DNA from 2 places in the Dethiothermospora halolimnae genome. Region 1 is predicted to be linked to the other one. Evidence: a T-box and tRNA genes for the amino acid it is inferred to sense, from the RefSeq annotation. Region 1 holds a T-box; the other holds one or more tRNA genes.
The links. The T-box of region 1 lies ahead of argS (arginine--tRNA ligase). A T-box ahead of a tRNA ligase gene usually reads a tRNA of that ligase, here a tRNA-Arg.
Positions count from the first base shown of each region.

Region 2: it has a tRNA-Arg gene. The T-box ahead of argS (arginine--tRNA ligase) is inferred to sense a tRNA for this amino acid. The anticodon was not compared.

Region 1 is NZ_JBAKFX010000023.1:23,403-26,826, reverse strand. Features, by position in the region: gene V6137_RS10665 (baeRF7 domain-containing protein) at 8-1,144, opposite strand; T-box leader at 1,350-1,563, shown strand; gene argS (arginine--tRNA ligase) at 1,851-3,424, shown strand, end outside.
Region 2 is NZ_JBAKFX010000004.1:132,458-135,881, reverse strand. Features, by position in the region: tRNA gene V6137_RS02940 (tRNA-Leu) at 185-269, opposite strand; tRNA gene V6137_RS02935 (tRNA-Lys) at 290-365, opposite strand; tRNA gene V6137_RS02930 (tRNA-Gly) at 371-445, opposite strand; tRNA gene V6137_RS02925 (tRNA-Leu) at 633-717, opposite strand; tRNA gene V6137_RS02920 (tRNA-Lys) at 738-813, opposite strand; tRNA gene V6137_RS02915 (tRNA-His) at 1,081-1,157, opposite strand; tRNA gene V6137_RS02910 (tRNA-Arg) at 1,174-1,250, opposite strand; gene V6137_RS02905 (metallophosphoesterase) at 1,370-1,840, opposite strand; gene V6137_RS02900 (XTP/dITP diphosphatase) at 1,845-2,450, opposite strand; gene rph (ribonuclease PH) at 2,443-3,216, opposite strand.

The DNA of each region.
Region 1 (3,424 bases):
TTAAAACCTAGTATCTCAAAATAGCCCCATAAGGCTTATCCCCTGGTATATTCTCAGCTTCTAGTACATATACATCTCCATCCCTTAACATTGTATGAACTGCTGAAAAGTCCAGTAGGTCTTCCGATTTTTCTTCTTCTTTTATATTTAAATTAACACTATTGGTCTTCTCTTTATATATGCCCCACTGCTTGATACCTTTAGCAACAAATAATGAATCTATCCTTCCATTATATGCAGCGGGGACAATCTTTTCTATATCATTTGACGTATAATCAGTTTTGGATAAATCATTATACTTATTAATAATCTCCTCTTGTTTTTCTTTAAAGTGGTCCTTTACAATGTTCCACCCCTCTTGATGCAATGTCTCAGAGTCTAAGTTATCAGGATTCCCTTCTATTCCTTCATCTAATAAATAGGGATAACTGTTGGCATCTTTATATATAGGTATCATATAATCAACGGCTGCAACTATTAAAGGACATCGTTGGTCTTTAATCATGTCATATACACCATCATCGATCTTGTGGAAATATCTTAAGATGTTTTTCTTTTTATCATCATCACCGGCACCGTTACCATGATAAATATTTGATCCATTACCTCCGCTATGGGACTGAAGCTGTTTTTCAGGATCATCATGCCATAATGCCTCATCAATACTCTCTGGCACATCTTCTAGTTCCACTTCTTCAACACTATAATGGGTACAATTTAAAAGCCTAACTTTATTCTGACTTAGGGCTAAAATATAAAATTCACCGTCTCCACTTAACAAGGACATAAGAGGTTTTATGTGAAATCTATTACTTACAACTACCATTTCATCAAAACTTATTGGGAGTTTATAATAGTAAAAATTATTTTCAGAAAGGAAAATAGCTAGTCCTTCTCTTTGATGACTCCAAAATTTATGATCATCTAAAAACTTTTTTGCTGGACTTAATATCTTATCTATATCTTTGGGACTAAAATCTTTGCCTTCCAATTCCCTTCTGGCTTCACTAATTAAGTTTTTCAGTCTAATTCTCCCCTTATCCACATCGAAATCTGCCACTTCCGTTGGTAAATAAATAGAAATAGAAACCCCATCATTATTATTAATTAACTTCTCAAAATCGTCTCTTGTTACTAAATCCATTAAATTCCTCCTCAAAGTAATAGTTTTATTAAAAATATCTATTATCTTATAAAAGTGTCTATATTAATGGATTACCCGGAGATTATAGTTCTAAACGATTAGGGCAGTCTTTAGGTATTTATAACCTTCCTATAAAAAATGTGTATTTATTTAATTGACAACATATAATAAATACTATATAATTATCGATAAAAATATATGATTTAAAATTTCGATGATGAGAGAAGTATTCATTTTGATTTTCTAACAGCGAATGGGAGTAGAGTGAGAGTCCCATAAGAAATAAAATGGAGAAAAGGGCCTCTGAGAAGTTATCTGAGCGGAAACGTAAAGATAAACCATTAACTGGGTTAAAGTTATTAAGGGGACTATTATTTAGTCAATTTGAGTGGTACCGCGGATTTATACCCGTCTCATATTTTTTATGAGACGGGTTTTTTATATTTATTTGCTTGTTGAAGGTAATTTCCCAATGAATTCGAAGCTACTTACTTCAATGGACAGTTGACAATGGACAATTAAGGTGGAAATAGGCAAAGTCCATTTGAAATATAATATTTTACGAACAGAGTGAGTAAAATCACCTTCAACTGTCAATTGTCCATTGTCAACTGTCAATTCAAAGAAGTAAAAGGGAGTTCATTCTCCAGTATAATAATATAAAGATTCAATATGAATTACAATAAATTAATTAGGAGGTATATGTATGAAAAAAGTTATTGATAAAATAAATGATTTAGTTAAAGACAAATTTGAAAAATGTGGTTATGATAGAAAGTATGGTTTTGTTACGGTATCAAACCGCCCTGACCTATGTCAATTCCAATGTAATGGAGCTTTAGCTGCTGCTAAGGAATACAAAAAATCCCCTAGGGACATTGCAAATGATGTTTTCGGTGAGCTTAAGGACATTGAAATCTTTCAAGATATTTCAATCGCAGGTCCAGGGTTTATAAATATAAACATTACCGATGAATTCCTAACAAACTATATAAATGATATGTATGGTGACAAAAAACTAGGTACTTCTGAAAATGAAGATCCTATGACTATAATGATAGACTATGGTGGGGCCAATGTTGCTAAGCCCCTTCATGTAGGTCACCTTCGTGCCGCAATAATAGGTGAAAGTATTAAAAGAATCTCAAGATATTTAGGTCACAAAGTTATAGGAGATGTTCATTTAGGTGACTGGGGTCTTCAAATAGGTATGGTTATATCAGAAGTTAAAAGAAGAAATCCTGATTTACCATATTTTGATGAAAACTTTAATGGAGAGTATCCAGAAAAAGCTCCCTTTACTATAGATGAACTTGAAGAGATATACCCAGCTGCAAGTAAATTAGCTAAAAGTAACGAGGATGCTATGAAAGAAGCTAGGGAAGCTACTTCTAAACTTCAAAAAGGCCATAGAGGTTATTTAGCTCTTTGGAAACATATACTAAATGTTTCTGTAGCTGACCTTAAAAAGAACTATGGGGATTTAAACGTAGAGTTTGATTTATGGAAGGGTGAAAGTGATTGTCGCCATTATCTAGATGAAATGATTACTTACTTAAAGGATAATAATTATACTGAAGAAAGTGAAGGTGCTTTAGTTATAGATGTAGCTAAAGAAGATGATAAACAACCTATCCCGCCTTTTATGGTATTAAAATCCGATGGTGCTACCCTATATAGTACCACTGACCTTGCTACCATATGGGAAAGGGTTAACGATTATGACCCCAATGAAATTATATATGTTGTTGATAAAAGACAGGGACTTCACTTTGAGCAGGTATTTAGATGTGCTAAAAAAACAAAAATCGTTAATGAAGACCTTAAGTTTGACTTTATTGGTTTCGGTACAATGAATGGTAAAGACGGAAAGCCTTTCAAGACAAGGGAAGGTGGGGTTATGAGACTTAGAGACTTAATAGATATCATCAAAGATAATGTTAAAGACAAACTTAGAAATAACGATTCCTTCACTGCTGAAGAAATGGATGAAATAGCAAGAAAGGTTGGTTTATCAGCCCTTAAATTTGGTGATTTATCAAACCAAGTTACTAAGGATTATGTTTTCGATATGGATAAATTCTCATCCTTTGAAGGAAAAACAGGACCATATATCCTTTACACTGTAGTTAGAATTAAGTCTATATTAAGAAAAGTAGATGTTGATAAGACAAGTAACATTATTAACCCCCATAGTGATATAGAAAGGGATTTAATGTTAAGTTTATCAAAGTTCAACGAAGTAGTTGAATCAGCATTTATTGATAAAGCTCCAAATAA
Region 2 (3,424 bases), on a different contig from region 1:
TATTGTCGACCTATACTGCATGACTTTAAAGTCGGTCTGAATATATTCAGACCCTACATAAATTGTTTGTTATTATATACTAAAAAAAGTTAACCCCATAAAGTCAACTTCCTATCAGATAATTTCTCTCTTCTCAATTTATAATTAAAACTCACAATTTATAATTCTTTGTAAATTAAAATAGTGGTACAGGCGAAGGGAGTCGAACCCCCACATCATAAGATACTAGATCCTAAGTCTAGCGCGTCTGCCAATTCCGCCACGCCTGCACATATTTATCATTTGAAAATGGTGACCCATCGGCGACTCGAACGCCGGACACCCTGATTAAAAGTCAGATGCTCTGCCAACTGAGCTAATGGGTCATATTTGGAGCGGAAGACGAGATTCGAACTCGCGACCCTCGCCTTGGCAAGGCGATGCTCTACCACTGAGCCACTTCCGCACATATCCTTTACTTTCAATCACTATCCAATTTAACGGCAAGCCCTCAAGTTTTCCTAACTAAGCGATTCACACCAAATCGAAAAGAAGATTTGGGTTCTCTGCTTATACCACTGAGCCACTTCCGCACATGCTGTCTTCCAGACAGAATTGTTAATTTTTAATTGTCAATTCACAATTGCATTTATTGGTACAGGTGAAGGGAGTCGAACCCCCACATCATAAGATACTAGATCCTAAGTCTAGCGCGTCTGCCAATTCCGCCACACCTGCACATATTTATTATTTGAAAATGGTGACCCATCGGCGACTCGAACGCCGGACACCCTGATTAAAAGTCAGATGCTCTGCCAACTGAGCTAATGGGTCATATTATATTTTATTTGGCTACATAATTTATACCTTTAACATAACTCAATGATCGATAACTAAGCGATGTACACAAAATCAAAAGCGTGATTTTGGTCCCCTGCTTATGCCAACTGAGCTAATGGGTCAAGTGCTGACTATCGTCAGAATTGTTAATTCTTTAATTGTTAATTATACGATGGGTTCTAAGTTAAACCTAAACCCTCCACTCTTTTTATTAACAATTTACAATTATCAATTCACAATTCTTCACGTTAGTGAAGTTAATGGGGTGAATAATGGGAGTCGAACCCATGACCTCCAGAGCCACAATCTGGCGCTCTAACCAACTGAGCTATACCCACCACAATATTTTTTAAATGGCGCGCCTGAGAGGATTCGAACCCCTGACACACGGATTAGAAGTCCGTTGCTCTATCCTACTGAGCTACAGGCGCATTATTTTGTCTCGCCACTTGCTTCGTGCTGACAATAATAAATTATAGCAGAGGATTATATTATTGTCAACAAATTTCTAAAAAAATTTTTAAGGAATTTGTTACCATAGGGACTTTGGCTATATTGCTATAACCTGAGCCCCTATTTTATCAGTTATATTTAATACCCCGAATGTCTTTTCTCTATTTCTAGGATATGATAAACTTCCTGGGTTAAATAATTTCAACCCATTATTTTCAATATTAAGAGCTAAATGGGTGTGTCCGAATAGTACTAAGTCTACTTCCAACTCTATACCCCTATAATATATGTTATTTATATCCATTTTAACTTTATATTTATGTCCATGGGTTAGTAATATTCTTTTATCATTTATGGTTAATATCTCCTCTTCCTTTGTATTATTATCAGAAATATCACAGTTCCCTTTTACACATATTACTTCTTTATTAAATATTTTTTTTATTTCCCCAGTGTCCTTTGTATAATCACCTAAATGTATAATTAAATCTACGTTATTCACTTTTTCTTTTACTTTTTTTAGATCATTTAACATGCCATGGGTATCACTAAATACTAGTATATCCATATTATCAATCCTTTATAATATCTTCTAGATAGGTTCTTAATTTTTTTAATGCATTTGCCCTATGGCTTATCTTATTTTTTGTTTCTTCCCCCAGTTCTGCAAATGTTTTATTATATCCATCAACTATAAATAAAGGATCATACCCAAAACCACTACTCCCCTTTGGAGTAAAACCTATCCTTCCACTACACTCTCCAATTAAGGTTTTAGTTTCTCCATTTTCTAAAACTATTGCTATTGCTGTTTTAAAACTTGCAGTTCTATCCTCTAGTTCTACCCCATCTAGTTCATTTAAAAGTTTTTTGTTATTATCTTTATCCTTTGCATTCTCTCCTGCGTACCTAGCAGAATAAATCCCGGGATCGCCTTTTAAACTATCTACAAACAATCCGCTATCATCGGCTATTACTATACCATCTACATGTTCCCACATCTCCGTAGCCTTTTTTAATGCATTACCCTCTAAAGTATCTTTATCTTCAACTACATCAAAATCCTCTAACCCCACATCATCTTTAGATAATATATTTACTGGTAAATCTTTTAATATCTTTGTTATTTCATCAATTTTATGCTTATTACCACTGGACACTATTATATCTTTACTCATTATTCCCCTTTTCCTCCTTTGATTTTACCTTTCCCACTAAATCACTTATTTCTCCTAAAGCCTCTTTTTGTTTTTCAATTAATTCTCCTATACCCTTTTCTGCTATTCTTAATAATTCATTGAGATCATTTCTGCTAAATGGTGCCTCTTCTCCAGTACCTTGTATCTCAATAAATTCTTTACTATCGGTCATCACTATATTCATATCTACTTTAGCATTTGAATCTTCTTGATAATTTAAATCTAAAAGTCTAGTATCCTTTACTACTCCTACACTTATTGCTGCTACAAAGTTTTTAACCGGTATACTGGGTATTTGTTTAGCTTCATAAAGCTTATGTAATGCATCTACTAAGGCTACAAAGGCTCCTGTTATGGAAGCCGTTCTAGTTCCTCCATCGGCCTGTATCACATCACAATCTAACCAAACTGTCTTTTCTCCTAAGGCTTTTAAGTCTATAACGGATCTTAAAGCTCTACCTATGAGCCTCTGTATTTCTTGGGTTCTTCCTTGAAGTTTTCCCTTTCTAGACTCCCTTATTTTTCTTGTTATAGTTGATGCCGGTAACATAGAGTATTCGGCAGTTACCCATCCTGAATTACTTCCTTTTAAAAACGGGGGTACCCTATCTTCTATCATGGCCGTACATATTACTTTAGTTTCTCCCATCTCTATAAGTACTGACCCTTGAGGGTGTTTAAGATAATTTCTAGTTATTTTTACATCCCTTAGTTGTTCATATTCTCTATTATTGATTCTATCCATTAATATCTCTCCTATCTTTTTTTAATGGTTGAGGGATTACGAATCCCCCAACAACTAGATGTAATCTTCAAATGAATTTAAAAGCTATTTTTTATCTCAGTCAAAGGGTTACCAATCTCCCAGCAACTGTATATGCCTTTCCAATGGATTCAAAGCTACTTTTTAGTTATATGTATCATGCTCTTTATATAAACTATAAATTTTATTT